Regions from separate parts of the Synechococcus sp. YX-04-1 genome, predicted to be linked through region 2. Evidence: predicted binding sites of a transcription regulator. Region 2 holds the regulator's gene; each other region holds the start of a gene.
The links. The regulator NtcA, encoded in region 2, controls nitrogen genes in cyanobacteria. The targets are predictions, from matches to a motif close to GTANCNNNNGNTAC.
Positions count from the first base shown of each region.

Region 1 (10,119 bases), on a different contig from region 2:
CGCATTGGTGGTTTTTCGGTGCTATCCAGCCTCGCCTGGTCGGCCATTAAAAGCAGCAATGCCAACCACAGCAACATTGCCTGTTTTCGAACCAAGCAGATTCAAATCAAGTTGAATGACGTTCAGAAACTGGTGATTGATGGCGAAGTGCTTGATGCACAAACGGTCACGGTGAGCGTGAACCCTCAAGCCTTGCAAGTGGTGGCACCCATCCCACTGAAATTTTGAATTTCGCCAGCGATCCTTCCCTTCAACGCAAGATCAGCCAGATGCGCAAGCGCGTGCGCTGGCAGCATCCGGAACTGATGCGTCGCGGGATCGATCAAACCCGACTCGTGATTAACAACGCCAATGGCAACCCCGCTGCGCACGATGCCTTTCACTTCCTCGTGCTTGGCGACAGTGGCACGGGTCGTCATCGGCACCACAGCCCACCCCGTCGCATTGCCGAACGTCTTCTGCCCCACAAAACAGACGCTGCCTTTCTGCTTCACACCGGAGACGTGGTGTATCTGGTTGGGGCTGCTGATCAGTACCGCGACAACTTTCTGAAGCCCTACAGGGAATGGCTCCAGCACAGTGAGAAATGGCAAACCATCAGCCACGAGGGACTGGTCTTCAATCAACCCTTCCTTCCGGTTCCGGGAAATCACGACTACTACGACCTCTCAATTCCCGTGGCATTGCTCGCAGGTCTCACCCTGCCATTGCGACGGCATCTGCAATGGATGCACGACATCGACGCTGGTTGGCGCGGCTCACGGCAGGGTGAAACCTATGCCCGCGCCTTCCTTGATGTTCTCGCTGACATCCCCTTAGCCCATCTCGGCGATCACCTGGATAAGCACTACGACGTTTCGTGGAACGGGAAGCGATGCCTGCGCTACCAACCCGGGATCAACACTCGACTACCCAACCGCTACTACCGCTTCCGGCATGCCGGTGTTGACGTGTTTGCAATCGATTCGAACACACTGTTGACAACATCCAACCCGTCAACAAATAGCGTTAAGCGTCGGCAAGAGCTTCGCAGTCTTGAACAACAACAGGCCACTCTCTACAGAGATTGGGCGAACAGCAATCTCAGTGAAGAGAAGCGCGATGCGCTCCTCGATGAACTTGAAACGCTGCAGGAGGAATGCTTCGATCTTCAACGCCATTTCAGGCCCAGTGCGTCCGTTGATCACGAGCAACTGACCTGGCTCAAGGAAGGGCTGATCGCATCCCATCGTGATCCCGATGCACGCGGACGCATCTTGACGATGCATCACCCCGCTTATGTCACAGAAAAAACCAAATGGAATCAGGCCGATACACAGGCGGTTCGCAACCACCTAAGGGATGTCTTCGACGAGGTTGCGTCATCTCTTGGGGACAGCCTCAGTTCGCCACTTGTGGATCTTGTACTCAGTGGCCATGCCCACTGTTTGGAGGTGCTGCGCACCCATGAAACCGGACATGCTGATCGCGAGATCAACTGGGTGATCTGCGGAGGAAGCGGCTATGGGCTCCGCATGCAACGGCGTGAGGGGGCTGAGCTGATCGAAGAGGACAACGCAGGAAACAGCAGCGTGATCGCCAGCAACAATCTCTTCATCGGACGCAACTGGAATGGCTGCGCTGAAGGAGATGCCTACAGCGGCATGCGCGTTGACATTGCTGAAGGGAAGCCACTCACCATGAACTTGAGACCGTTGGTTTCATCCCGAACCAGCAAAGGATGGGTTGATGCAGAACCTGGACCAATCACTCTGGGGCGATAAATCAAGGGGGAGAACCAACATTTAGAGGCACCACCCCCGACGCAAAAGAGCACCAAGGCAATGACGATCCCTGGCAGACAACAAGCGTACTGAAACTGCTATCTCACCACCTCTTCGACAAACGCCATGAGATCGAAGCAAGCCAAATCACCAACACCATCAACGCAAAACTGTCCCTCAATGGAGGGAGTGTTCAGACCATCTCCATTCCTGCAATGGGGGTAAAAGGCCAGTTCAGCGACGATTGGGTCGCTTGGAGTGGCTGTGTTTCGACGACAAATGCAACAAGCTCGATGCCTTGTCTTGTTCTTCCACCTTGGTGAGCCTTTTCACCAGATTCCAGGTGTCTTGCGCAGACATTTCCCCATCTTGCTCCCATTTGATGCTCGACAATTCGGAAGGAGACATCAAGGGAGGACGAGGTGATACAACTTAAGGAACGCGGTATCGATGTGGCCGTTGCAACCAAGCGATGTCACTTAAGACAATCGGAATATGGTTTGCATGGATACAACATCTTGCGATGAGGCAATAAAAAAGCTCCAGCCGCACGGGCTGAAGCCAGGTGATGGGGAACAAGCGAAACATATCGGCCCTACATCCACAATCAAGGGCTTTGGACACCACATCTGGTGGCTGATACAGCCTTGTCCGGGCAGCTGACACCATTGACCACTAGCTGCAAAACCGAAAAGGTCAGTGCGAACCGAACCAGGAGCAACAGGTGCCGAGACGGATCGCCAACAACGCCAGAACGCCAAGCGCCGCAGACACAAACGAAAGTCCCATCAGCTGCTGACGGCGCTTCTCACTCTTGGCCTCGACCGATTGGCTGCCGTTCAACGAAAAAATCCAGACGGACCAACTTACGCGTTTTCTGTAGCTTGCGCTACTAAGGCTGGAGCGCTGCCAGCGATTCGGAGGCTGCGTGCACTGAGTTGCGTGCGCGCTCTGAGATGACGGTGGCGGCGACAGGGCCTTTCATACAAATCGGCGCTGTTTTTCCACGACCGTGGGTAGGGCCAGCTGCGTTTGACTGCAGGCGAATTGGTTGTTCTGCAACACCACCAGGCGTGGAGCCACAGGGCGGTCATGCCACAGATCAAACCAGTCATGGCTGCATGATGAAACCCATCGGGGCAGCGTCAAGCGCAGGCCAGCAACCTAAGCAACGCTGAGGCATCCCCCGCAGCTCTGCATGAATGAGTGATACGGCCAGTTGCCAAGTGCCCTTGGGCCGATGCAGAACGGGTGCATCGGATCAGCAGCCATGGCCAAGCGTCGCTTTCTCGAAAAGCAACCGCTCACCGAAGCGGAAGGACTGACCGCCCTCATCATGATGGGGGTGGGGCTAACCCTGGGCGGCATCAGCGTGACGATCTTGATGGCGCTGAATGCCTCAGCCGCGGGGTCTTGGCAGGAACTCTGGCTCTCAGGCCACCTTAATTTCTGAGCTCAGGCCAACCAAGGCCAACGGAGTCCCAAAGCCTCCAAGGGATCCATCACGAGCTTGTTGAGGGCCCGGCCCAAAAGCACCTGGGGCTCTTCGGGACGGATCGGACGCACCGGATGCTCATGACGGGGCGATGCATTCGCCCCCCTCACCAGCCCACTGCGTAGCAGGGCATTGGCCGCCTCAAGACCGCAGACGTAGGCCCGTTCCTGGCACAGCCCCTTGGCACCATGCTCGCGTTCGCCCATCCGCACCCAATCGCCAGCGCAGACCACCGACGGAAGTGCTGTTTTCAGCGGCGGCCGTTGGTTGAAACTCCCGGGGGAGAACAACGACACAGAGCCCGGGTAACGCCGCACTTCAAACTCCAGCACCTGGGCGAACCGAAAGCCCGGCACCGCCTCGGGCAACAGCTCATCCAGCAGGGTTTCGACAATCTCTTGATCACTCAGCGCTGCGATCGCCGTGGCGTTGTAGAAGTCGCTGGCCACCACGGAGCCCTGGGGCTCACCACCACCCCAGAGTGCATCTTGATCCGCGTTCTGCAGCTGGTCCAGCATGAAAAAAGTGGCGCCAGCACCCTGCAAGGCGCCAAAGCGCGAGAAGACATTGGCGGGGTCGGCGACCGCTACGTAGCGATCCATCCACAACCGCACCGACACCACATCGATCGCGCCCAAGCTGCCAGCGGCCACCAGCTCCGGCAGCACATCCCTGCAGCCCGGCGACTGTGCCATCAGGGAATTCATGCCCTTGGCACCTACCGCCAGCACAACCGCATCAACGTCATCGATAACGCTGGAGCGTCCAGTTGCTTGGGAGCGGACCTCCACCGACTGGGTCGCTTCACTGGAGTGATCAAGATTGAGGCGCGTAGCCAACGTTCCTGCCAAGACAGTGAGCAGGCCAGAGTCCAGCAAGCGTTCAGCCAGGGGAGCGATCAACTGCTCGGCGATGCTGCCGGAACGCATCCACCGCACATCAAAGGAGTCTTGATGCGCCAGGGCGTAGTAGTAGAGCAGTTCCATGGTGACGGCTGCCGATAATTCCTCCGGTGGCTTGAACAGCCCCACCAGAAGAATCGGACGCAAAAACTCGTCGATCATCCGCTCACTGATTCCCAGTTGGCGGAACAGGGTCAACGCATCGATGGCGTCGTAACGCCGGAATGTCGCCTCGTTTCGATTCAGATCAAGCATGGCCACCAGTAGGCCGGCAATGCTGAAGCGATCGGCAACAGGCAGGCGCTTGAAATTCTTGATCGTCGCCATGGCCTGCCCCAGGGGGCTGGGGAGCTGCAGCCCATCACCGAACACCGGCGCAGTGGCCTCCAGACCGGCGGGGGACCAGAAGGCGCTGGTGGTGAATTCAGTGAACACATCAGTGAGCCCAAGCTCATCTGTCAGCGCATTGATGTTGGGGTAATCCCTCCAAAAGCCCCGGGTGCCGGCTTCAAAGGGTTTGCCAGTGGCGGTGCGCATCGCCGTCCTCCCCGTGGGATCCGACATCCCATCGATCAGGGTGACGCAAACGCCTGCTTCACAGAGAGCTTTGGCTGCACCCCAGCCGGCCCAGCCAGCGCCGATCACCACCACATGGGAGGCCTCAGCGTTCATGGCCTTGGGTTGCTCAGGCATCACCCTTTGAAAGTTCCGTGAATGATCAATGCATCATGAAGCTCTAGTGCTCAATCAGAGCAAGTTCAGAGCCTCAAGCACTTGGACCCGAATGCCACCGAGACGGGCCCATGCCCGCAAGGCATCAGTTTGGGAGCGGTAAGGCCGCCAGTCGTCTTCATCAATGCGCCGTTGAATGTGACGCATCACCCGTTCAGCGACGACACGGTCACTGGATGCTTTCAGAACGATCTGCCGACCATTCAACTCAAACGTGTCAGTCATTTTTGGGTGGTTTGATCAGCTCACCGGTCTGCAACGACACCACAGCGAAGCTGCCCACAAAGACAACCGCAACCAGGACGAGGAAGGCCGCTGTGAGATTGCTGATCTCAAGCTGCCCGAGCATGAAGGCAAGCAAGGGCATCATCCAAAGCAGCAACCGCTTTTGAACTTAAACGGACTGGTCGTTGTTCAGATTGCCAAGAACCATGCCGGCCATCGACAAACCGATGGCAAGCATCACAACCGCTTCGATCATGCGGCTTTATTGGAGACGCTTGGCTTCTTGAGCAGAACAGCCGCGGTGGAGGGCTTCGCCGTGACCTGGCCAGAAAGAGCAGATTGAGATTGGGGCTGCCAGGTGGATGCTGCTGAACAACGGGTGGGATTTTTCAACCAAGAACTGCGTCCCATCAACCTTCAATCAGCTGTAACCAGGATTACGGATGAAGCGCAGAAGATCTGTCTGATTGGCGACCGACGCCGGAAGTGAGGTGTTTCTTGATCAAGCACTAATCGCGTCAGGCATTGCTGCCGTCAAGCGATCACGGATCTGAACAGCTGCCTGGCGATAGGCCGCCCAGCCCCCCATGCGCCGCAGATCGGCACGACCACGATCATCCACAGCATTCGATACGCATACACCCTCCACCTCAGCTTTTTCAAACGCCGCTAACAAGGGGATTTCCGCCTGCATCACATCCACATCAAAACCCTCCAAAATCTGGCGTGCTTCCTGCGCAACCCGTTGTTTTCGGCTGTCCACCTTCACCAACAACGCGGCATGCATGGTGTCCATCTGTCTGAGGATTGAAGAGAGTTCAACGGTGAGCTCCACTGATCTCGCCTGCGGCGTGGTTGGCAGCAAAACAAGATCTGCTCCCGCCGAAAGATTTTTGAGTTCATCCTCGTGGCTGCTGGCCTGCCCGTCGGTGATGATCACCTGGGCGTGGCGGGTGGCTTTCGCTGCAGCCTCCACCGGCACCACCTCAAACGGAAGCATCCCCCGGGCGGCATAAGCGGTTGCTGAGCGATTGCGGTCCGCATCAACAACACACACCGACAGACCCTGCTGGGCCCAGACACAAGCCAAATGAATGCTGGTGCAGGTTTTTGCCACACCACCCTTCTGGCCAAAGACAGTCAAAAACATGGCGGAGGTTTAAATGCGCGGAATGATCGCGTCATTCGGGAAGAACTCTTCAAACACACAAATGCGGTCGGCCCAACGGGCCTCCACTTCCAAACGCATCAAGCGATTGCGCACCCACATCAAGGTGTCCACATCAATAGGTTTATGGAACTTGTGCTGCTGAGCCTTCACCCAATCATCCTTGCTCTGAGCGCTGTTCATGACCGCCAAAACTGATCTGCACTCACCGTACGGATGGCGTCTATGGGCGCCATTAGCTTCACACTGAGTAAGCATCAAAGATCACCCAATCGCAGACGAACTGTTCAGCAGAACAACGAATTAATGGAAGCTTTGAGTCCGGGCCAGAAGGTTCAGAGCTTGAGCCTCGAGATCGGTAGCCGATCCATCATTTCCACCAGTCAAGCGGCGACAGAATCGGTTCAATTCTCCTTCAGCCGTAATGACTCAAAAAACACCAGAACTCAAGCCGCGTCCGGTGCATACACCTCCCAAACGTGCTTGAAGCCTTTGAAGGCCTGAGCCGAACAAAATTCTTGTTCTGTAACAGCACGAACGACACGTGGGCTTGCAGCACTCCTATAAAGGATCTGTAGCAACTGCTACGCATTCACGTTCACCTCGTCTTCGGCGAGGCGCAGTTCGATTCAGGCCATGGAACGGGGACCTGAGCTTGCTTCGAGGAACTCATCATGACCCTGACCTATCGCGGCCAGAAGTACAACCAGAACAACGCTGCCGCATCCAACGCCCAGCGTCCTGTTCTTGTTTATCGCGGTCAGAAAGTATCCCGCTGACAACAGCACAACCTCTTTCAAGCCCCGCCTCGGCGGGGCTTTTTTTTATGGCTCATTCGCCTTCAGGATCTGGCTGCTTTGCCTTCCAACGTTCAAACCAAACCGCGACGGCGAGGGACACACCCACGGCAAATCCAGCACCAATCAGCACCACCCCAACTTCGACCGGCATCAACGCGACCTGATTACTGCCTCAAATCATCGGACAACACCCATCAAAACGATCAGGGCTGCGCTATCGAACCAACGCGTTATTGAACCAACGACTGGTAGGCCTCATTGACGCGTCGAAAAGCTTCCGCCGAACCACCGAGATCGGGATGATGCTGCTTCACCAGTTTTCGATGCGCCTGCTTGATCTCCGCCAGAGACGCATTGGCGTCCAAGCCCAACACCCTTAAAGCTGCACGGCGTGGATCACGGGCATCGCCATCGTCCTGACGATCCGTTTGACGTTGATCCGTTCGGGTGCGGCGACCCTGCCTTCTGGAACCTGATCGGTCCTGGCGCTGACGCAGCTGCTCCACCACCCGCCGTGGATCCTCATCCAGCCATTCACTGGCGCGAACTCCAAACAACGCAAACGCCGCCAAAACTGCCGTTGTTTGCTTGTTTGGTTTGGCTCCCACCGCTGCAATGAGATCTGTTCCCAGGCCAGGAACCAGTCGGTCCAGTCGCTGATCAAGAGTTAAGTGGGCAGGGAAACTACTGCGGTTGAGCTGATCAACCAAGACCTCCAACCCGCTCTGACGCAGTGCCGTCCATCCTGACTGCTGGGCGAGGGCCTGCCCCCATACCCGCACCTGTTGGCTGCTGATGCGCGGTTGAGCTTGCGCCGATGGCTCGCTCCAAGGGCGATGGGATCTGGGTTCCGTACGAATGCGTTGGCGTTGCTGACGTTGCAGTCGCTCCAACTCACGGTTAAGCCGCGACAGCTCGCGGCGTAAGGCGTCGTTCTCCGCCAGCAACGCCTCAACATTGCTGGTGACCCGTTGTTCAGGGCGTCCGCCTGACCAATGACGCGGATCAAATCCCAAAGCATGTCTCCCGTCTCACCACGGCAACAACTCACCATTGGCATGCCAGAAGCTGCCGCTGGTGGCCAGCGTCAAGCCATCAATCCGGGCCAACAGCCCCTTCACCGACTGCTCGGGCGGAATCCCGCTGGGATTGAAACGAATCATGCGGGTGCGCACCAATCCGGGATGCAAAATCGCCACAGCGATGCCCCGCGGTTCCAGATCAATCGCCAACGATTTTCCAGCCATGTTGAGGGCCACCTTCGACATCCGATAGCCATAGGAGCCTCCCGAGCTGTTGTCGTCGATGGACCCCATGCGGCTAGTCATCAGCACCAACTTGGCTCCGCTGGGCATCTGATCCACCAAAGCCCTGGCCAGCAGCAAAGGAGCAAGGGCATTCACCTCAAACTGTCGACGAATGCCATCGGGATCCAAATCCATTAGGCCCATCGACTGCAAAATCCCGGCATTGAGGATGACGCCATCGAGGGGCAAGCCATCCAGACGCTGCTCCAAGTCATCAATGGCTTGGCTATCGCTCAACTCAAGGCCGGATTCCACCCTCACCCCCAGGCCCTCCAGTTCATCACTGGCTTGCCGGCAAACCGCCACCACATCATCGCCTCGGGCCTTGAGCTGGCGGCAGTATTCCAAGCCGATCCCACGGTTTGCGCCGGTCACCAGAAACGTCGCCATTGGGAGGTTTCAGCAACCGCCATCCTGCCGGCTCTTGCGTCACACCACCGAATGAATCACGCCAAAAAATCTCCATCGATGCCGTACTGGTGCAAACACTGCTTCACCGTGAGCACCGAAACCGTGCTGCCGGTCTCTGAATCCACCAGAAGGTAAGGACAGCCTCGGAGCACGCAGCACCGCCGTGCATCGATGTAGGCATCAAAAGCATTGGCATGGGAACACTCCTCCACCCAACCTTCACTGCTGAGATACCGCGTGAGGATCATGTCCAAGACGCCTGGGCCACTGGTTATGGCTCAGAACTTTCCGCATCCCAGGAAGTGCCTTGAAGTCTTCGGGATCGCAACGGCCCGAGAAGGCCGAAGCAAGGCTGATCAATGGGATTCAGCTGCCCCCTGCACAACGGTGACCACCTGATTCCAGGTGGCATGCACCACGCGATAGGTCTTCAAAGTGGCGCGTGATTTGGTGCGGGCGTTCACAAAGGCTTTGAACTCCGTTTTGAAGCAGATCTCCTGGATCCACTGACCTCCCGTATCAAGCCTCTCGATGCAATACATCAGAGATAAAGCAGTTAAAAACATCACAACCGCAAACCATTTGCTGAGCACAAAATCAAAAGGTGCTGTTCGGGATCAATCAAAAAAAAGCCCCCGCGATTTGCGGAGGCTCGGGTGGTGTGAGGAGTCGACGATTTTGCAACTGCCGACCCTGATTTCATAGCCCGATTTCAGATCAGCAGCGGGCCAAGCCACAAAGCTTTATCCACTACAGATAAAGAAGACTGGCGCGACAGCGACGGAGCGCATCACGCACAGCTTCCAGCCTCGTCTCGTCCGGCCGCTGCAGCCCGGCAGGCACCACCATCACATCATCCGCATCCAGATGAACCCGTGCCGAGAACCAGGTGCCAGGTCCTGGCACAGACGCACGGCAGATCGGATCCTGGTTTTCGTCCAAACGTCGCTCGATCAACCAACTCTCCACCCGATCCAAGGGCTGAAAGGCCGTTGAGGCAGAAGCCACAGGCGCCATCAGGGTGAGCAGCAAAAAACGCAAGGCCTGCATCACAAGGCTTGGGCGAGCGAAGAAGCGCACCCATCGTCACAGAGAACACCTGTTCAGCCGCACCGTTGCGTTAGAAGAGCATCCTCGCGAAGCCGCCGATGCCGTTATTTCGCTGTGAGGGATGCTCCATGCGCATCGAACGCTCGATGGCGGCTTACTGGCGCAACAAGGGGAAATTGCTGTGTTCATCATGTCTCGACCGCCAGGAGATGCCTCTGAAAACGACCGAGAACGGCCAAAAGCAAGGCTCTTCCGAATTCCGTGCC
Region 1 covers NZ_JAUONZ010000002.1:343,329-353,447, forward strand. Annotated here, with positions in the region: gene Q3Y53_RS05335 (YegS/Rv2252/BmrU family lipid kinase) at 1-228, shown strand, start outside; gene Q3Y53_RS05340 (metallophosphoesterase) at 225-1,763, shown strand; gene Q3Y53_RS05345 (hypothetical protein) at 1,998-2,171, opposite strand; gene Q3Y53_RS05350 (hypothetical protein) at 3,034-3,216, shown strand; gene Q3Y53_RS05355 (FAD-dependent oxidoreductase) at 3,219-4,853, opposite strand; gene Q3Y53_RS05360 (hypothetical protein) at 4,908-5,117, opposite strand; gene Q3Y53_RS05365 (hypothetical protein) at 5,110-5,262, opposite strand; gene Q3Y53_RS05370 (ParA family protein) at 5,620-6,267, opposite strand; gene Q3Y53_RS05375 (hypothetical protein) at 6,277-6,468, opposite strand; gene Q3Y53_RS13115 (DUF4278 domain-containing protein) at 6,960-7,064, shown strand; gene Q3Y53_RS05380 (J domain-containing protein) at 7,316-8,101, opposite strand; gene Q3Y53_RS05385 (SDR family oxidoreductase) at 8,117-8,782, opposite strand; gene Q3Y53_RS05390 (hypothetical protein) at 8,839-9,051, opposite strand; gene Q3Y53_RS05395 (hypothetical protein) at 9,160-9,369, opposite strand; gene Q3Y53_RS05400 (hypothetical protein) at 9,554-9,853, opposite strand; gene Q3Y53_RS05405 (hypothetical protein) at 9,982-10,119, shown strand, end outside.
Region 1: Q3Y53_RS13115 (DUF4278 domain-containing protein) is a predicted target of NtcA. The motif match lies at 6,860-6,873, and genes of this name have one in related genera.

Region 2 (10,119 bases):
GGCGCCTGGGCCAGGTGCACGCCGCCTGGGAGGCCTGGCAGGCCCTGGGAGATCCTGCAAGCCCGCCGCCACCCGAGGAACGTCTCGCAGAAGGCAGGCTGCGCCTGGCCGTCGGGGACACCTGGATGGGACTGGATCAGCTCTGGTGGCTCAGCCTCCGCTGGCGTGATCCCAGCTGCCACCAACGCCGTCTTCTCCATCGCAGCCAATTCCCTCACCTCTTCGAAGCTGAGATACAGACAGCGGCCAAGCAAGAAAGCCTTCAAGCCAATCTGCTGCGAGCGATCGCCAAACAGGAATCACGCTTCGCACCTGGAGTCGTCTCTCCCGCCGGGGCCGTTGGCGTGATGCAATTGCTGCCTTCCACGGCCACAGAGATGGCTGGCGCACCCACCAGCACGCCAATGCTGAAGGATCCCGCCAAAAACTTCAAACTGGGCGCGCGGTACCTCAACCAATTGCTGGAGCGATGGGAGAACGACCCCTTTCGCAGCATTGCCAGCTACAACGCCGGGCCAGGTGCCGTGGCGGCTTGGAAGCAACCCACGGATGCAGACGACTCCGCGCTCTGGGTGGAACGCATTCCCTACCCGGAAACGCGCTTCTACACCAAGAAAGTGTTCGATAATCTGCTCGGCTACCTAGGCGGCAACCAATCCTTCTGCGAAGAGGCTGACGCTGGGGTGCGGCAAGAGCGTGCCGGCGACGATGCCAGAGATCACGACCAAACTCATCAAAACCAGGCAGATCCCAGCAGCGGGAAGAACGCCGATGCGAATGAGATCGAGCCTGGCCAACAACAAGGCTGAAGCCAGGATGAGCACGTCGGTGAGCACATTGAGCTTCAACAGGTAGATGCCACCAGTGATCACCACCAGCAGCGTGACCACCAACGTCATCACCCGGCTTGATGCCATGAGCAACGACACCTGTCTCAACAGCAGATCCGGCATTGTGCAGAACACGACAACCACCTGGGTCTGCAGCAGCACAAAACACCAGAACCAGACCGCACTCACGTCGTAGAGAGACGTGAAGGTGGGCTGAACAATCTGCCAATGGTTGCCGAGCACAACTGCAACCAGAAACAGCACCGTCAGCAACGGCGCTCGAACCGGAAGGCTCAGCAGTCGCAGAATTGGCATGGATGCAAGTTAGCGGCGGCCTTTCGAAGGAGCTGCCAGAGTGACCGCTGCGGTTGAAGTGCGATGACAGGCACCCCGGAGTCTTCGCCCCTGGGCACGGCACAGCGATGGGTGCTGGTGCTGATCGCGGTGGCTCTGGCTTTTGGCTTGGTCATCCTGCGCGGCGGCATTCAGAGCGAAAGCCCGATGGAGCAGCTGGCGAGACGATCCCTCGACCCGCAAACGGCGTTAACCAATGGACGCCCAACGCTGATCGAGTTCTACGCCGATTGGTGCCAGGTCTGCAGGGAGATGGCGCCCTCGATGCTGGAGTTGGAAAAGAAATCGCGGGATCGACTCGATGTAGTTCTGGTGAACGTCGACAACCCCCGTTGGCAAGATCTCGTTGATCGCTACGACGTCAACGGCATCCCTCAGCTGAATCTGTTTAACGCTGAAGGAGAGCCGAGGGGGAGATCTCTTGGTCTGCGCAGCCCTGAGGAACTCCAGCTGCTCACCACAGCACTGCTTGAGAATCAGCCGCTGCCGGCTCTGCCAGGCGTCGGCAACGTCAGCCAGCTGCCAGCCTCCACCTCCGCTGACAACACATTGGCTGGAGCGTCGAGCCAATCCACGGCCGGGCCCCGCAGCCATGGTTGACACGCCTCGCCATGATCACCACAACTCGTCACTCTGACGCTCCCATGGACCGCTTTCGGGTCGATCTGATCGCAGCTACGCCGAACCCGCAGCAATGCGTGTACGCCGCCATGCATCAGGACTACAGCGAAGGGTTCGTGGCCGGAGATCGTGCCAACTGGCCCGATGAGCAGCGAGCTGGAGAGATCTGTGTGAAACGTCTGCTATCTGGAGAACGCGGCCACTACGGCCCGATGGAGCATGCGCAGATCGTTCTGAACGTGGGCTGGTTCCCACACTCGGTGATGCAGCAGGCCCGCACCCACCGGGTGGGGGTGAGCTTCGATGTGCAATCGATGCGTTACACCGGTGAACGCATCTGCCGTGCAGCGGATGGAGCCCTGGACCTGGAAGAGGTGTTTTATCTGCGGCCTGTCGGCGAGTACAGCGATCGGCAGGGCAAGAAATACGCCTACACCGAAGCGCTACGCCAACAGGACCTCGATCTGTGCCGAAGCGCCGCCGAGCGCTACAGGGATCTGCTCAAGGCCGGCTTCTCCGAAGAGCATGCCCGCGGCATCCTTCCCTTCGACTACCGCCAGCACTTTGTGGTGAGCTTCAGCCTGCGGGCGTTCCTGCACTTCATGGATCTGCGGGCCAAGCTTGATGCCCAGTTAGAGATCCGCCAGCTCTGCGATCTGATGTGGCCCCACATGGTGGAGTGGGCCCCTGAATTCGCAGCCTGGTACGAAAAAAGCAGGCTGCACCGTGCTCGTTTAGCTCCCTAATTCAAGAGAGATCTAAACCTTGGCCAGCGTCACCCGTTCCGGTTGGTGCTGGTACTTACCTTGTCGATCGCTGTAGGTGGTTGAGCAGGGATCACCCTCGAAAAACAGCAGCTGACAGATGCCTTCATCGGCATAGATGCGGCAGTCAGCGCCGGAACTGTTGCTGAATTCAAGGGTGAGGTGACCCTCCCAGCTCGCTTCAGCAGGGGTGGTGTTCACGATGATTCCAAGGCGGGCGTAGGTGCTCTTGCCCAAACAGATCACCGTGATGTTGGGGGGAACCCGCAGCTTCTCCAACGCCACACCGAGGCCGTAGGAATGCGCCGGAAGAATGAAGTAGCGCCCGTCTTCATCCTCATGAAGGGGGGTGGGCTCGAGGTTGGCCGGGTTGAACCGCTTGGGGTTCATCACCGTGCCCGGAACATGCCGGAAGATCAGAAATTCCTGAGGAGACAGGCGCAGGTCGTAGCCGTAGGACGAACAACCGAAACTCAGCACCGGTCGCAGCTTCTGCTCCGGCTCGAGGTGACGGACCAACCCGCTCTGGAATGGCTCGATCATTCCCTGACCGGCCTGTTCAGTGATCCAGCGATCGCACTTGAGCATCAGAAACCTCGGCGCAACTCCGTGACTTGATCTGCCATCTCCACCACACCGGCGGGGATTGCAGGTCCAGTGATGATCACATCCATCGAAGCGGGCCGCTGCTCGAGGGCTTCAATCACGTCCGCTTCATCCAGGTATCCGAAGGCCACTGCAAGACCGATTTCATCCAAGACCAGCTGGTCGAGATCTCCCTGGATCAGATGCTGGCGGCAGATGGACCAAACAGCAGCCACCGCCTCAGCGCCACCGGGATGCCCCGGCGAGGAGAGGCAGAGGGGCACTTCCGGCCGCAGCCAAACAAGGCCTCCACAGAGCTGCACCCGTCCTGCAGGTCCCTGCTGAACGCCCCCTTTGAGGAACTGACTGATCAGAACACGACTGCCCAAGCCGGCAGCACGCATGGCTTGACTCAGAACATTGGCGAAACTGCCTCGGTAGGGCGCTGTATGCACTTGCAGCTGCCCTTCTGGAGCCACCAGATGTAGGGGTGGCGGGTCAGAGACAGAAGGTAAGGGCCTGAGGCCCGCCCGCTGCAAAGCCTGCTGATCCCGATCCAGGGAGTTCTGGAAGGCTTGGGGGTCGGCGAGGCTTGTGGTCATCGCGGAAGCATCTGTCCGGGCGATCCCGGCGAGACCTTGAATCTAGCGGCGAGATCACATTCCACAAGAGGATTGACACCACCCATGGTGTTTGGACAGGGCGAGACCCAACCGCCTGCGAGGCTTGACGAACTGCACACCACCGATGAGCCAATCCCTTGAACACCGCACTGATGGCCGTCGCCCGCAGCAGTTGCGACCGTTCTCGGTGACCTGGAATCCCATGGGGTTCGCCTTGAGCTCCCTTGTGGTTCACACCGGTCGAACCGCTGTGCTCTGCAGCGTCTGCTTGGAGGACAAGGTTCCCCGCTGGCGTAAGGGAGAAGGGTTGGGATGGCTCAGCGCCGAATACCGTCTGCTGCCCGGCTCCACCCCACAGCGGCAATCACGGGAGCTAATGAAACTCTCGGGTCGCACCCAGGAGATTCAGCGGTTGATCGGCCGCAGCCTGCGCGCCGTGATCGACATGGAGCGCCTTGGTGAGCGCACCTTGCTGATCGACTGCGACGTGATCCAAGCGGACGCCGGCACCAGGACGGCCTCGATCACCGGGGCTTGGCTTGCCCTGGACCAGGCCTGCCGATCACTGGTGGAACAAGGAGTCCTGGAGCAATCGCCCCTGGTCGACCAGGTGGCGGCCGTGTCCGTCGGCTTGGTGGATGGCCAGGCCTTGCTGGATCTGGACTACAGCGAAGACAGCCGAGCTGAGGTGGACCTGAATGTTGTGCAGGCCGGCGATGGACGTCTGTTGGAAATCCAGGGAACTGCTGAGGGAGCGCCCTTCAGCCGCAACCAACTCAATGAGCTGCTGGATTTAGCGGAGCCGGGAGTGTCATCCCTGATGCAGGCGCAACGCCAGGCCTTCAACGAGCACAGCAGCGTTACGTAATAACCGCTACATGGCGGCCACCGCCAGCTCCGTAACTTCGCCTCACCAGGGGGTTGTCATGACCAGTAGCCGAGGTTTCAGCCGATACGCCCCGCAGATGGTGGCTCCAGCTCCCAGCGCAGAGCCGGCCAACCGTTCTCTCCTGGAGATCATCCGGGATCTCGATGGCGCCAGCAGTGAACTGGTTGACCGCAACAAGACCATCTTCTTCCCCGGAGATCCCGCAGAACGGGTGTATCTGATCCGCCGGGGAGCCGTGCGCCTGTCCCGCGTTTACGAGTCGGGTGAAGAAATCACCGTGGCCCTGCTTCGCGAGAACAGCCTCTTCGGAGTGCTGTCCCTGCTGACCGGTCAAAGGTCCGATCGGTTCTACCACGCTGTGGCCTTCACCCGGGTCGAAATGGTGACGGCACCGGCGACCTCCGTGAAGGCCGCCATCGAAGCAGACACCAGCGTTGGCCTGCGCTTGCTGCAGGGTCTCTCCAGCCGAATTCTGCAGACCGAAACGATGATTGAAACCCTGACCCACAGGGACATGTCATCCCGGCTGGTGAGCTTCCTGCTCGTGCTGTGCAGGGATTTCGGCGTGGCAGATGAGCTGGGCATCACCATCGACCTACGCCTGTCCCATCAAGCCATCGCCGAAGCAATTGGCTCAACACGGGTCACAATCACGCGTCTGCTGGGAGACTTGCGTCAATCCGGTCTGGTTCAGATTGACCGCAAGAAAATCACCGTTCTGGATCCAATCGCTCTGGCCAAACGCTTCAGCTAAGCCGGCCATCGACCGACGGGTGCAGCCATGAGCGGCTGGGCACTGATCCTGGTTCTGCTGGTGCTCGGGGGCGTGCTGTCGACCCTGGGCGACCGTTTGGGCAGCCGCGTCGGCAAAGCGCGACTCAGTTTGTTCAGGATGCGCCCAAGGCGCACCGCCGTTTTGATCACGGTGCTGACCGGCAGCCTGATCAGCGCACTCTCGCTTGGCCTGATGCTGTTGGTGAGCCGGCAGTTGCGGGTGGGCCTGTTTGAACTGGATGCCCTGCAGGAGAAACTCCAGGACAGCCGGCAACAGCTGGAGGCAGCCGAGCGGGAACGGGACAAGACCCAAACGGAAACCAAGCGGATCGCCACTGAGCTCAAGCAATCGCAGCAACGGGCCAACACCCTGCGCCTTGAACTGGCTCCTCTTCAGAAAGAGCGGGCCCAACTCGAAGCTGAACGTGAACGCCTCAGCCAGGACATCGCCTCCCGCGATGCGGACATCCAGCGGACGGAAGCCGAACTCAACAGCGTTCGCAGCCGCATCCGTGCCGGTGAGCAGGAACTCAAGGAACTGGAACGCAATCTGGTCGCCCTGAGGCGTGGATCGGTGGTGATCAGCAGCGGACAGACCTTGGCGAGAGCAACGGTTCGACTCGATGCCCCAGACCAGGCGAAACAGGCTGTGGACAGGCTGTTGCAGGAGGCCAATCTCAACGCCTACGGGAAAGTGCGGCCTGGCGAAGCCCCCGAACGCCAGTTGATCCGCGTTCCGCGCAGCGATGTTGAACGCCTGCAAAGCATCATCCGCAAACCGGAGACCTGGGTGATCTCGCTGCGCTCCGCCACCAATGTGCTGCGGGGTGAAACAGCGGTGTACGCCTTCCCCGAGGTGCGTCCCAACCGGCCAGTGGCCCAACGCGGAGACGTGCTGGCCACCACCACACTGCCACCGGATGAACGCACGCCAGAGGGCATTCGCACACGACTGAACCTTCTCTTGGCCTCGGCCTATGCCGAGGTGCAGCGGAGAGGATCGCTGAGCGAGGGCCTTCAGTTCGATGGATCAGCCCTCTCCCAACTGGCCCAGACCCTGATGGAAGGACCCAGCCAAAGCGTTGGATTGGAAGTGATTTCCGCAGGGGTCAGCAACAGCGCCGATCCTGTCGTCGTCACAATTCAGCCATCCCCATGAAACGGGTGGCCGTTCTCGATCCAGGCCGCTGCAAATGTGGTCTTGTGCTGGCTGATCTTCAGCTCGGCCTCGTGCGCGAAGGGCATGTGCTGGACCCGGACGCTGTGGAACCCTGGCTGGAGAAGTGGAATCACGACCAAGCTCTCGACCGCATCCTGATCGGCGACGGCACGGGCAGCCGAGCCTGGATCAAGCAACTGGAATGGCTGGGCAATCTCACCGTGATTCCTGAACAGGGAACAACCCTGAGGGCAAGACAGCGTTACTGGACGTTGTGGCCGGCTCGAGGTTGGCGACGAATGCTGCCGGCAGGACTGCGCATTCCACCGGTGGATCTGGATGCCGTGGCCGCTTTGGTGATGCTCGAGGAGCACCTGCAGTGCCGCCTGAAATGGCCGGTGCCTGCTCCCACGTTCTCGCTCAGAACCTGGCCCTAACCATGAAGGTGTAGTCACCCCCCGGTTCCAGCCTGTAATCAGAACGCACCAGAAACCGCCGAAGGGCATCCTCAATCAGGGCTCGTCCCAAGGACGGCTCCACCATCAGTTCGCCGCGGTCAAAGGCCCAGGAGAACTGCCACTCGAAGCCTCCAGCCGAGACTTCACCCTCCACGCACTTGGCTTGAAAACACTGGCGGAGCACCCGCAAATGGGCCGTTGTCGCCGGGAGAGCCGGCATCAGTCGACTGGCTCCAGGTCATAGCGAAAACCGTTGATCCAGGTTCCAGCACGCTCAAAGCTCTGGCGCTGAAGACGTTGAATCCCGTCCAGAACAGCATCAAGAACAGCGCAGACACAAGGTTGCTCCACCTTGCTGAACGGGCCAAGAACATGGGACACCGTTCGAGCGCGACGCTCAGCAGGATTCTCAGCTGGTGCACCAATGCCGATCCGCAGCCTGGGAAACGCCTGAGTCCCGAGATGTTGAATGGTGCTGCGCAAGCCGTTGTGGCCACCGGCGCTGCCCTGGGCCCGCAATCGCAAACGACCGAGCGGAAGATCCATGTCGTCCACCAGCACCAGCAGTTGGTGGGGCTCCAGCCCGAACCAATCAAGGGCAGCACGAATCGCGCGTCCACTGTCATTCATGTAGGTCTGGGGCATCAGTAAGCGCAACCGCTGCTCACCCACCCCTGTATCTGCTGCAAGACCATGCAACTTGGCTTGCTGACGAAAACTGAATCCAGAGCGCTCACCCAAAAGCTCTAGGGCCATGAAGCCGATGTTGTGGCGAGTGCCTGCATATTTCTCCCCCGGATTGCCCAGTCCCACCACCAGCTTGAGATCAGTGGTCATACCGCTGGAACAACTCAGTCGCTGGGGGGAAGTTCTTCGGCCGTCTTCGCAGCCTCACCGGACACCTCCGGCTCAGCCATGGCTTTGTTGATCTCGCGCTCGAATTCCTTGGACGCGGATTGGAAGCCCTTCAGGGTTTTTCCGAGGGTCCGGCCAAGTTCTGGCAACCGTTTCGGCCCGAAGACCAAAAGAGCAACGGCGCCGATAACCGCCATTTCGGGGAGACCGACGCCGAAGATGTTCATGGGTGCTGATCAGCCGAGGCCGTTCCAGTTCACGTTGATGCCGTCGAGGATGAGGGACTTGTTGTACAGCTGAAGAATCACCAGCAGAAACACAAGAAACAGCACCATGAAGATGCCCATCACCGGAGTGGTGCCCCATCCGGGTACCACCTTGCCGTACTCGGAGTTAAGTGGGCGGAGAAGGTCTCCCAGACGGGTGCGTTGTGCCATGGCGACGCCGGGTCTCGGGTGGTTTGAAGTCTCGATACTGTAGGGGCCGACTCCGGTTCGGGGTTGATCCTGTCGAGAGATGTGATGGAAACGTCGTCCCCAGCCCTGTCCGTCGCCATTGGCGTGCTCGCCGTTTTGTTCGGACTCACCGGATTTGGCGTGTACCAGGCCTTTGGACCTCCATCAAAAGCACTCGACGACCCGTTCGACGATCACGAGGACTGATCAACCACCAGGGAGACGAGTTCTCCCGGAGCGATCACCACGGCATCAGCAGCATTGGAATCAGCTTGCCTGCGGACACTCCACCCCGCACCGGGGGTCCAACAGCAGCGCGCTGACCCCGCATTGAGCAGCTTCAGCAGGCAAGCGTCGACATGGCGCTCCAAGGCCACCGGCGTGAGTTGAAGCGGCAGCGATGGGAACCACTGACGCAGCTCCGCAGGCAAAGCCGCACACCACCCGGGCTCGCGAAACGCAATGGCCGCCTGCGGCACACCGGCATCACTCCAGGAGCCGGAGAACGGCATAAGGGCCAAACGCTGGCGATGCCACCCCTGATCAGCGCTGGGGTCAGGCCAGGTCGGACCCCGCAGCAGCGAAATGCCGAGTCGGTCTGAAGACCAATCCACACCCTGGGGACCGTCCAGCAACACAGCCATCCCGCCTCCGGGAGCTGGCGACTGCGAAGCGAACCAGGAGATCACAGGGACTTCCCAGCGGGCTTGTTCTCGAGCCGTCATAGGTTCAGCGGGCCGTTCGATCACCCCCCCGCTGGTGTCGGCAGCGATACGGACAGCAGGGGTCGCCAGTGGCAGGTCCAGGCGCAGCAGCTCATGGGTCTGACACCAGTCGACACTGCAGATCAGCTCCAACCAGGGCGTGTCGGCCTTCAGCCGCAGGTCCAGACGCATGCAACTGGCGCCGAGCTGGCGCCGCAGCACCAGATGGGCCACCAGGGGCCCCTGATCGAGCCATTCCACGACATCCATGGACATGACACCCAAGGGCTGGGATCGGTAGTCCGCCGCCAGATCCCAGGCATCCCAGAATTCGCCCCGGTCCCGATACCGCTCCAACTGCAGGGGGGACGACAACTGATTCCGTCCATCGCGATCCCGCAGAGCCAGCAGTCCTGCCGCGGAGACGTCAATATCGATCAGACCATTACCCACGCGCCAAACACCCGACCCAAGCGACGTGATGACCACAGGCTGACGGGGCTGAGCAGCGCCGGACGCCAACCCTGGTTCTCGCCGGAGCGGCACAGAACAAGTCCCGTGCTGACGCGGTAACTGCACCCAGGTGCCACCACCGGCAGCCGCTTGCTGCGGAAGTGAAACGGCGTTGGCTGACCACGACCCCACCGGAAGACGAACCAGAGGCGACCAGGAGGCCAAGGGCTGCAGACCCCACCAACTCCATTCCGCCGCTGTGCCCTTCGAACGAGGCAGCCTTGCCAGCCGCCGGTCGCGCTCACGGCGGGCCTGGCGCCGGGCCGAGCGCCAAACCGGTTCCGCCTGTTCAAACACCTCCGGGATCGAAGTTCCCGGAAGAATGTCGTGAAACTGCTGAAACAACAGCGGGCGCCAATCGCTGCCACCGCCATCCCGGCCGGCCATGGCCAACAGGGCCGAAACAGTGTCGGCTTCCCGCAAAAACCGTTCAAGCGTTCGGTTGTGGCGCTTCTGATCGGGACGGCTGGTGGCGCAACCGCGGTGCAACTCCAGGAAGAGCTCATCACGCCACACCGGCCAGGCCTGATCGTCC
Region 2 covers NZ_JAUONZ010000001.1:31,201-41,319, forward strand. Annotated here, with positions in the region: partial or broken gene Q3Y53_RS00180 (transglycosylase SLT domain-containing protein) at 1-551, shown strand, start outside; gene Q3Y53_RS00185 (hypothetical protein) at 642-1,145, opposite strand; gene Q3Y53_RS00190 (thioredoxin domain-containing protein) at 1,209-1,784, shown strand; gene thyX (FAD-dependent thymidylate synthase) at 1,829-2,551, shown strand; gene dcd (dCTP deaminase) at 2,564-3,157, opposite strand; gene Q3Y53_RS00205 (cob(I)yrinic acid a,c-diamide adenosyltransferase) at 3,157-3,756, opposite strand; gene rph (ribonuclease PH) at 3,902-4,645, shown strand; gene ntcA (global nitrogen regulator NtcA) at 4,704-5,420, shown strand; gene Q3Y53_RS00220 (DUF3084 domain-containing protein) at 5,448-6,599, shown strand; gene Q3Y53_RS00225 (resolvase) at 6,596-7,036, shown strand; gene Q3Y53_RS00230 (DUF3146 family protein) at 7,020-7,277, opposite strand; gene pth (aminoacyl-tRNA hydrolase) at 7,277-7,894, opposite strand; gene Q3Y53_RS00240 (TatA/E family twin arginine-targeting protein translocase) at 7,909-8,139, opposite strand; gene psbH (photosystem II reaction center phosphoprotein PsbH) at 8,149-8,349, opposite strand; gene psbN (photosystem II reaction center protein PsbN) at 8,434-8,574, shown strand; gene Q3Y53_RS00255 (glycoside hydrolase family 38 C-terminal domain-containing protein) at 8,562-10,119, opposite strand, start outside.

Region 3 (10,119 bases), on a different contig from region 2:
GAGATCGTTTACCAAAGCCTGGTGACCGATGAGTTGTACCTGAGAGCAAGGGCTAAGGAGATCGCAATCAAACTGAAGCAAGACGACCTTGAAGTGAGAAGGATCGAGTATTGGGACGACGAAGGAAACAGGGTCTGACAGTCGCACCTGGTCATCAACCCTTTTGGCGAAGGCGAGCCGAACTCAGCCTTTGGCAATGACATTCATCAGAGGTCTTGTTTGCTTCAGTGGAAGAGACGCTTACGGCTGCCTCCCCCACCCGCGATCATTCGATTCTGCTGAGAACAGGCTCCAGATCGTAGTCATAGCCTTGAACAATGACGTCTGCGCGTTGCTTCAAAGGGTGAATGAAGCGTCGCTCACCAGGCAGCATTTCACCCAGCATCTGGCGAATCACATACAGAGCTGACCGCTGCCTTTCGCGTACATCACGCCAGAGACGCCTGACCAGCCTCTGCAGAAGAGGGGTTTCGATGTACACGACTAGCGAGATCGGCACAGCCTCCAGCAAATGTTGCGGCCCATAGGATCCTTCCACCAGAACCAGGTCGTATGGCTGATTCAATGACCTGGAGCCAACCTTGCGGCTGCGCATGTCGTAGCTGCGCAGGGAGCCCAGCTGCCGGTAGCGAACAGCGTTGAGCTGCAGCCGCAGCTGATCCGCGTCAATGGCATCCACCGTGTCGAAGCCATAGCGAGAGCTCGGGAGCCAACCACTGCGGTAGTAGTCATCACAGGCGATCAGCAGTGGATGTCGTCCCCTGGCACGCAGTTGCTCGGCGAGATGTGCCGCAAAGGTTGTCTTGCCAGCTGCAGACGGCCCGCAGATGCACACCAGAGGGACTGCCCCAGACAAGCGTCGCATTCATCAAGCCCCATGCTGCCAACGAGACCCAAGCGAAGCAGAAAAAACAGTAGCCGTTGATACAAATTAGAGCTAAGGTGTGATCACGTTGAGCCTCTTCAACAGGCAGCAGTCAGATCCACGCCAGGCAACGGGGGCGTGGACACCGCGCAAGAGAAAGATGAACACCCTTCAACTGATCAAGGCACGGACTGTGCGCAATCAGGCCATCGAAACGGCCAGAACACAGATGGCACGGGCCTACCGCCACCAAGACCACACCGACCGGGTGCACACCCCGGTGGGAACCAAGACCAAAGTGCTGCGCTATCGCGGCGTTGCCTACGAAGCGATCGACCCACAACAGCACCCAAGCGGTGGGCGGGAACTGCGTTACCGCGGCGTCAGCTACGACGTGTACTGAGGCCAAATTTCCATTCATGATTGAAGCGGGGACATTCCCCGCTTTTTTCATGGCCGTTGAGGGTGACAAAGCAGCAGTGGCGCATTGTGGTGATCTCAACTGCGGCAGTGGCCTTCAGCATCACAGCAGGCCTGGAACCTCCGCTGCGAAACCTGGTCACCTTCGCCAAGGCGGGGACGAGTTTCATTGCCAAACAGCTCTGCAGCGGCGTGCTGATGGCTGGGATGGATCCAGACCAGATGCTGAAAGAGGACCTGGCCGCCGGCCAGGGGATGATCCACACCCAGATCGAGCCAAGCGCTGGTCGCGTTAAAGCGAGCTCCCTGTTCGGGCTGATTCGCGCTGAAGCCGTGCAGAACGGTGAACGGGGCTGTACATGGCGCATCAACGGCCAACCAACGCCCCGAGCACTCAGCCAAAACAAGCCCGGCTCCGGGAATTCCAAGCCCATTGGAGACCCCTGGCCCCTGATCGCCACAGCCCAGCCAGAGCCACCTGAAATCGATCACCAAGCGCTGAACAGGGCTCTCGATCGCGCCTTTCAGGAGAACGATCCGCTCCTACCAAAACGAACCCGAGCTGTGGTTGTGGTGCAGGACGGCTGGGTGATTGCCGAGCGCTACGCCAAGAGCATTCCGCCCGACATGCCACTGATTGGCTGGTCGATGAGCAAAAGCATCACCCATGCCCTGATCGGACGAGCCATCCACACAGGGCTTCTGGATCCAGACAAGCCGCCGAAGGTGTCCGAATGGAGTGATCCGCAGGATCCACGCCAAAAGATCAGCCTGGATCAGCTGCTGCGAATGAACAGCGGACTGGCCTTCGAGGAATCGACGGGAGCACTGAACTCGGATCTGGTGCGGATGCTGACCCAGGAAGCCGACATGGCAGGGTTCGCCGCCAGCAAATCACTGAGCAAAAAACCGGGGAAAAAGTGGAACTATTCATCCGGAACCACAAACATCCTCAGCCGGATCCTGAGGCACGCCATCGATGACGATCAGCACTACTGGAGCTTTCCCTCACAGGCGTTGTTCGGGCCTCTTGGGATGACAACTGCTGTTCTCGAGAGCGACAACAGTGGAACTTTGGTGGGCTCATCCCTGGCTTGGGCCAGCGGACGCGATTGGGCCCGGTTTGGCCAGCTTTACCTGGATCATGGCAGCTGGAACGGCAAACAACTTTTGCCCGCGAACTGGGTTCAGCAGGCTCGAACGGCGTCGCGGGGATCAAAGCAGGCCTACGGAGCGCACTGGTGGCTCAGCCGGCGAAAATCGAGGCCTGATCTGCCCAAAGACAGCTTCTCAGCGGAGGGCTACCAGGGACAATTGCTGCTGGTGGCTCCATCCCAGCGCGCGGTGATTGTGCGTCTGGGACAGACACCCAAAAAGCCAGGTTTTGATGCCAATGCTTTCGGGGCTGATGTTCTCTCAGCCCTTCGATGAAGCGAACGCCAAAACTCAGTTCTTATCGCCGCCCTTGGGAACAAAAGCCTGGGATGCTGCGACGAGAAGACCGGTGATGAGCAGGGCCGGAAGAATCACAGTCGGACCGCCTTGAGCTGTCTGGGAGGCGAATAACAGCATGGTCTGGCAACAAAAACCACTGCTCACCCTGGCAGAACAGGGGGCAAACAGCGATTTCTGCAAACGTTTGTCGTAGAGACCAAGGCTCAGCAGATCACAACGGGAAAGAGGAAGAGTTCTCCCTGCACCGCATCACAAACTCGAGCTGCAGCGGGCGGCCTGGCACGAGGCTTCGCCACGGCTGAGGCCTTCGCCGGGAACGCCTTGCGCGGACGGATCAAGGAATGACGCATCCACTCGTCAGCACAGAAGGGGGCGTAAGGGGAACTCGCAGACATGCGCTTTAGAGCAGTACATCTGTTTTAGTGCGCATGTACTACAGCGTCAACCCTGGGTCTCCCCGCAACAATCAGAGGCCCTTCCGCCCCTCCGCAGATGACGCAACAGGACGACGCCATCGCCAGCCGCTTGAGCCGGATGGAGACGCGGCTAGCCAGGATCGAAGAGCTTCTGCTCAGCGCAAGGGATGGCGAAGAGCAAAACCCCATGGCCACGCAACAGCAGTGCTACGAGGCATGGATCCACTATCTGAACAACACGCCTGAAGCCGTCGAAGCTCACCTCACTGCCCACGAGATGGCCGCTCTAAAAGCCTCCATCAACGCCCAGATACCAGTCGATTCGTAGAGTTATTCACAGCTTTTCCACAGGGGTTAAGCACGCGATCCTGACGACTACAGCGGTTTCGGCAATCGGCGTGGAAAACAAACTTCAGAGGCTCACCAGTCCCAGGCGAATCCTCCAGTTCATTGACAAGAATGCTGTGCTGGCGATTGATTTCAAGGAACCAATGGATCTGTGATTCTGATAACGCATCAAGCCCAAACGCAGCGCTCTCTGACGTGAGCGAAGCAAAGAATCCTCAGGGAAAGCCTCAGGCCACCGATTCGCCAGAGGAATCGTTTAAAGAACTGTGGAAAAACAAAAGATTTTGTTGCGAACACTGCAGACAGCCGGGGAACGTCCATTTCCGGGTCAGCACCACCCGACTCGCCGACTGGATTCTGGTGTGCGAAACCTGCTGGCCGAACTTTCGAGAACAAGCTGGTTATCGCTACGGAGGAACCCGCAAGGCCAACCGCCGCAACCCAAAACGGCGGTAACAGGACTCAGGCTCAGGTCGGTACGCATTGATGGTGAATCACGCTGCCACGGCGTTCCCAGAATTCCGGCGCTGAAGCATCAACAACACGCCACCACCAACGGCCATCGGTGTAGCTGGGCTCACCTGCATTGTTGGTGCGCGGAAGTTGCAACTCCACATCGCGCCAACGCAGCAGAATTCCATCTCCAGGCAGGGTTCCCTCCAACGTGTTGGGAATGCCCTCAGGCAGACCGGTTAGGTCGACGGCTCCTCGCGTGATTTCAACACTGAGCCGATCCCCATCGCAGATCCAATCGGCCCATGTCGGCTGGGGCGCCACCAACAACCAACAGAGCAACAACAACGCCAGACCCAAGCCCTTCGCGACAGAATTCAGCAATGCTGTTAACCCTCATCTACGACGGCGGGTGCCCATTCTGTCGGGATTTCGCCCTACGCAGTGAGCTCAAGGCGGGCGTTCCCAACCTGCGCATTGTTGACGGGCGAACCGATCACAAGATCCGTCGCGAGCTCAATGCCCTCGGACTGCCTCTGAGCAACGGCGCAATTTTGATCGAAGGGGAGCAGAAGTGGCATGGCAGTGAAGCCATTGCAGAACTCAGCCGACGCATGAAACCCAGTGATCCCCTGTTGAGGGTGCTGGCCAAGCTGTTCGGAGACAACCAACGTTCAGCACTCGCCTATCCCGCCCTGTTGGCAGCCCGGCGTCTGGCGCTCGCCACACGCGGCCTGAGCGTTGACCCGGATCAAGCTCCATCAGGTTGACGCAATGAGCCAAAACACGGGTGGCATTAATAGTTCGCTTTGAACTACCGTCGAGACAATCCTAAAGATTCTCTTAAGCATCGATCTCGATCCCTTTGTTCCTGACGCGCTGAGTCATCAGCAACTCAACGCTTTACTCAAAGCGGCGATGGACACATCCGCCGTTCCTGAAGGGCAGCTCAGCGATGACGAACTGCTTCGAGCAGCACTGAGTGCATGGGCCGACCAAACCCAGGAGTTGCTGCGTTGGATTGAAGGGCAGGGTGATGCAGTGAGCGACACCCGGTCACCCAAACAGGTGATGGCGCTGGGAAGTTTTCGCACCCATCTGGTGATGGGCCTCAAAGCACTGCGCTATTCCGAGGGCTGAGCCCTCTGAAGCTCCCGACGAGCATCACAACATTCCTCGAGAACTGAAAGAAACTGTTCCGGCTCCGGTTGATCATCAAGATCAAAGCGGGTGGCAGTGGTCACCGTGAAGTTGATCCAGGTCTCAACTTCAGGGCCACCGGATGCCATCACGAGGTCGTAGCAGGCTTGAAAATCTGAATCCGGTGCAAGATCACGCGCGGCATTGATGACGGCATACAGCTGATCCAAACCTTCCGTTTGAGCTTCAGCAAAGACGCCACGAATGCGAGCCAACATCAGCAAGCACGCTCAAGTTCAACTACAGAAGCTTCTGCTTTCAGATTGGAAGCTTCGTCTGCAAGCTCAAGCAGTTCTGCATTGAGCTCCAACAGCATCAGTGCCAAGGAGGACGCAAATTCGATGCAAAAGGATTCGTCTTTCACAGCGCCACCGCGTTGAATGCAGAGGGTCTAATCAACGCAGTGAGTTGACCGTGGATCGCGCAATCCTGCTTTACATCAACATCAAAAAATGAGAGAAATTCGCTCAATACGTATCGAAAAATCAAATCAGCCGCAGACGTCGTGCGGGGCCGCTAGCTAATGCAGCGAAGCTCAGGCCGCCACAGGTTCGAGCATGGAGCTGACACTGGGCTGAAAACCGATCTCACGAAGCCGGGCATTGCTGACACGGGCATTGAAGATGCGGGCACCGGGACGATCGTGGTTGTCCCAGATCACAGGGGGCAATCCGAAGTCATCACAGAGGGCATTGGAGAGCTGACGCCGGGTGAACTGAAGATCATCCACAAGGTTGTAGATGCCTTGGAGGCTCCGGCCGAAAGCAAAATCAACGCCGCGGATGATGTCGTGCAGATGAACCCAGGCATTGATGTGATTGCCGTTTTTGCGAACCGACTGTCCAGCAGCACTGCGGATGTACGACGGGATGTCCTTACCGGGACCGTAAATACCACCCAGCCGCAATACACAAGCCTGGGTTGAGGCTTCGTTCAACGAAAGAACAGACGTCTCGGCGCTGGCCAGAAGAGCATTGGCATTGTTGGAACAATCCGGAGGCGTCAGCTCATTGCAGATCGCGCCGGCTTGATCGCCGTACACCCCAGCACTGCTCAGGTAGGTCACATGCAGCGGCCTGCTCCCCTGGCGTTGACGCAGGGCATCAACGAGAGCCGGCACCGCCTGGCCGTAGACCTTCTCATATTGATCCTCTTCAAAGGTGGCTGTAGTGGGGGCGATCGCAATCAAAACGCCATCGAGCCGATCAAGGAAGCTGGTATCGGCCATGGGGTCGCCCGCGCTGTAGAGGCGGGGGTGGTCGACCAGATCGCAGAGCTCAGCCAGACGCTCGGGGCTTGTGGTGGTGCCAACAACTTCGTGGCCTTGACGCCTGAGATGGGCTGCAACAGCAGATCCGACATATCCACAACCAACGATCCCGTAATTGCCCAACATGCTTGGTCAAACACCTTTTACAGAATTTAACGAACGAGCATTGCGCTTGCCGTGACAATGGAGACATGTTCTCGATGGTCCTCAACCTCCTCTGGGTTGTTCTCGGCGGACTGCCCATGGCTCTGGCCTGGTGGCTGGCAGCATTGATCTGCGCCATCACCATCGTTGGACTGCCATGGGCGCGGTCGTGTTGGGTGATCGGCTGTTTCTCGCTCTGGCCTTTCGGCTCCGAAGCCGTGAGTCGTCGTCAGCTCAGGGGACGAGGCGATCTGGGGACGGGCCCCCTGGGTGCGCTCGGCAATGTGATTTGGTTCCTTGCGGCCGGCTGGTGGCTGGCCTTGGGTCACCTCAGCAGCGCCCTGGCCTGTTTTGTCACGATCATCGGCATTCCCTTTGGCATTCAGCACATCAAGCTGGCTTTGATCGCCCTGGCCCCCGTCGGCATGACAGTGGTGAAATCAAGAAACTGATCTGAGCAGAGCCGATCAGAACAACAGCTGAATCAGCCAAACCATCGCCAAACCGAGCACGCCTGCCAACAGCAATCCGCCCACCAAAAAGGTGATTGCAGCAGCCAGCCCGATCCTGGCCATGGTGTCTGGATAGAGAAGAAACAGTGTCAGGCCAAGGGCCACAGGCCACAACGGCGGAATCAACAGGCAGACCCCGGTGAGGATCATCAGCTTGCGATCACGCTGTTGCTTGGCCTCAACCTGAATGGCCACCGCATCGGCTTCACGATCAAGCTCAGCCTGCTCATCGTCACTGAGCCAACGGCCACGCGCCTTGGCACGATCGAGTTCGTCCTCGAACCGTTCAGCGGGGTTGCCCTTGCTCATCGGCACACCATAAGAAGCAAGGGATTAACAAACAAAGAAAGCCCGAACATCAAAATCGAGCCGTATTAGGTAATATTATCTAGGTATTTACCCGCCGCAATAATTTCATTGCCCAAAAAAGAAAATCGGGATAGTGTCGCTCTGCGAATTGAGAATGACATGCTAAATACAACTCTGGAATCACCAAATGCAGCCCAAGCTTGCGTCACTGAATCACAGGTGAATGCCTATTTTGAATGCCTAACACTCTGTAATCTCGATGATGGCAGTTGCTACGAGCAATGCATTCTCGTTCATCTGAAAAATGAGGTTGATGAATGAAAAGCTTGAGTCATCAAACACAAATGAGCTTGGCATCCCTTGCCTCAACGATTGCTGTTGCTCTTCTCGTGATCGGTTTTATGGGCATGGCCCAGCACATCAACGCCAGCCCGCTCTAAAACACCTGTTCACTTCTGGCGTTTGAAGGTGTAGCAACCACCGTGGTAACCGGTGAAGGGTTGGGCGTAAGTCACCAATTCCCAGCCCTGCTCACCCAATTCATTCATCAACCCCACCAGGCTGACGTCGCGCTGTGGATGGCTTCTGGAGATCAGCTGGCGATCATCCAGCCAGAGCTCCTCGATTTCCCCGGTCCACGACTTACCCCGGGGCACGAAGCGCAACTGGGTGTATTCCCATCGCATCACCAAGCATCAGCCGAACGACGCACCATCTTCACCGCAGAAGGCACCATCCGGAAGCGACAATTCAAGAACATGCTGTTCTGTGATGCGTCGCCTGCTCGTCCAGCTCGTTCTGCTCATCGGCCTGCTCACGCTCACACCGGGCTGGTGCGAAGCCTTGGAGGTCACCCTGCAACGCATTGATGCCAATGGCATTGGCGAGTCGATTGGCAGCATCACAGCGCAAGACACCGACCAAGGCCTGGTGATTTATCCCGATCTGGCGGGACTGAGCCCTGGAGAACACGGCTTCCATCTCCACAGCACGGGAAGCTGTGAGGTGGGCAAAACCGCCGAGGGCACCCCAGTTGCCGGCCTTGCTGCAGGTGGACACTGGGACCCGGACGAAACCGGCCAGCACCTCGGCCCCTTCGGAAACGGTCACCGGGGCGATCTCAGCAGGCTGGTGGTGGATAACGATGGCAAGACCAACACCAGCGTGGTGGCGCCACGGCTCAGCACAGCTGATCTGAAGGGCAAGGCTCTCATTGTTCACGCTGGAGGCGACACGTACAGGGACGAGCCCCCCCTTGGTGGAGGTGGAGCACGGGTTGCCTGTGGTGTGGTGCCGGACGAGAGGTGACTCAGCCGTTTACCAGCCGGGCGTGGAGGCGACAGACCCTGATGGCCTGTGCGGGAGGCTCCTGACAAAGGGCACCGAGTTCCCTGTTCAGCTGCTTGAACAGGGAAAGATCCGCTCCAGGAATCGAGGGAAACACCAGGAACAAACCTGAGGCGATCAATCCGATCACGGCACCGCTCCAACTCTTAAGAGAAGCCTAAGCCCGCATTGATCAGGGATCTTGTTCGTCCCTGCGAACCACGGCTCGATGGTCTCCACCACAACCAAGCCCCCACACTCAAGGACCAGGTCATAGGCGGGTGGCATCAGACCGTTACAGCGCCTTCCTATTCAGTAGGCAAAGCGCGTCTGGCCTATCCCCCCATTGAGGGAGGTCAACGGCAGGTGAACATGATGAAAGGCTTGGGCTCTCAAAACGTTGTTCAAATCACCCCTGTTTCGGCGCGTCGGGATCTACCTCGTGCTCAGCACGGCAGCCGTCACCGTCGTCAATCAGCTCGAGATTGAACAGCAAAGTGCCTATCAGATTTATATCCCGATGTTCATTGGGATCTATGTGATTTCGCGTTGGCTCGACAGTCGGTTCAACCAGGCCTCACAACAGCAACAGGCCAACGCAAAGCACGAGACAACCCCACCATCCACAACCGACCGCGGTTTTGGACAGTGAGGTGAATCAGGGGTTCTGCTGCCGGTGAACGATCACTGGCCCATCACCCTTGGGCTTGTTTTGAAGCTCAGCGGCGGGGTTCGGCCTTGCGAACGGAGATGGCACGGCCCATCCACTCAACGTTCTGCAGGTCGTCGATCGCCGACTGCTCATCGGCTTCGTTGCTGAGATCCACAAAAGCGAAACCACGCTTGCGGCCCGTCTCCCGGTCGAGGGGCAAGGAGCATTTGCTCACCTCGCCGTACTGACTGAACAGATGCGTGAGATCCTCCCGCTCAGCGTCCCAGGAGAGATTTCCAATGAAGATCGTCAAAAAAAGAAATTGATCAAGACTTCTTACCTTCGCACACAAGCGGCCCAGGCAAGAGGCTTCAGAGGGAGTGGCTCAACCGTTTGATCGAGGCTGAACACCAATTCCGCTCAATGGTGAATTCCATAGAAGGTCTTTACTTCGAGCCCAATTGAGCCTCAACGGAACCAGGCTTGAGCTAGTTGAGGCATTGGGATGAGTGGACTCAGCGGGACCAAGACGGACGATTTCATCAACGCAGCCAAAGCACGCGGCGAGGCTGCCCTGCAATACAAGCAGCCCAAATTGACGAAGCTGGAAAAAGCATTCCGGCATGCCGCGATACGGCGGCGGGCTGAAGATGCCCGCAAAAAAGGGCACCACTCTTAATTCAGGGACCGGCCTTTCCAGGTCCAGCCGCGTCCTGTACGGGTGCGCCAAATCGAGACAGGGCCAATCG
Region 3 covers NZ_JAUONZ010000002.1:304,616-314,734, forward strand. Annotated here, with positions in the region: gene Q3Y53_RS05005 (hypothetical protein) at 1-138, shown strand, start outside; gene Q3Y53_RS05010 (nucleoside kinase) at 266-865, opposite strand; gene Q3Y53_RS05015 (DUF4278 domain-containing protein) at 1,026-1,268, shown strand; gene Q3Y53_RS05020 (serine hydrolase) at 1,331-2,716, shown strand; gene Q3Y53_RS05025 (hypothetical protein) at 2,732-2,857, opposite strand; gene Q3Y53_RS05030 (hypothetical protein) at 2,944-3,135, opposite strand; gene Q3Y53_RS05035 (hypothetical protein) at 3,233-3,484, shown strand; gene Q3Y53_RS05040 (hypothetical protein) at 3,700-3,960, shown strand; gene Q3Y53_RS05045 (hypothetical protein) at 3,973-4,341, opposite strand; gene Q3Y53_RS05050 (DUF393 domain-containing protein) at 4,341-4,727, shown strand; gene Q3Y53_RS05055 (hypothetical protein) at 4,876-5,097, shown strand; gene Q3Y53_RS05060 (hypothetical protein) at 5,082-5,375, opposite strand; gene Q3Y53_RS05065 (SDR family oxidoreductase) at 5,693-6,553, opposite strand; gene Q3Y53_RS05070 (YccF domain-containing protein) at 6,619-7,023, shown strand; gene Q3Y53_RS05075 (hypothetical protein) at 7,039-7,392, opposite strand; gene Q3Y53_RS05080 (hypothetical protein) at 7,842-8,078, opposite strand; gene sodC (superoxide dismutase [Cu-Zn] SodC) at 8,164-8,700, shown strand; gene Q3Y53_RS05090 (hypothetical protein) at 8,702-8,869, opposite strand; gene Q3Y53_RS05095 (hypothetical protein) at 9,119-9,370, shown strand; gene Q3Y53_RS05100 (RNA-binding protein) at 9,438-9,683, opposite strand; gene Q3Y53_RS05105 (hypothetical protein) at 9,876-10,049, shown strand; gene Q3Y53_RS05110 (glycosyltransferase family 2 protein) at 10,046-10,119, opposite strand, start outside.
Region 3: Q3Y53_RS05015 (DUF4278 domain-containing protein) is a predicted target of NtcA. The motif match lies at 915-928, and genes of this name have one in related genera.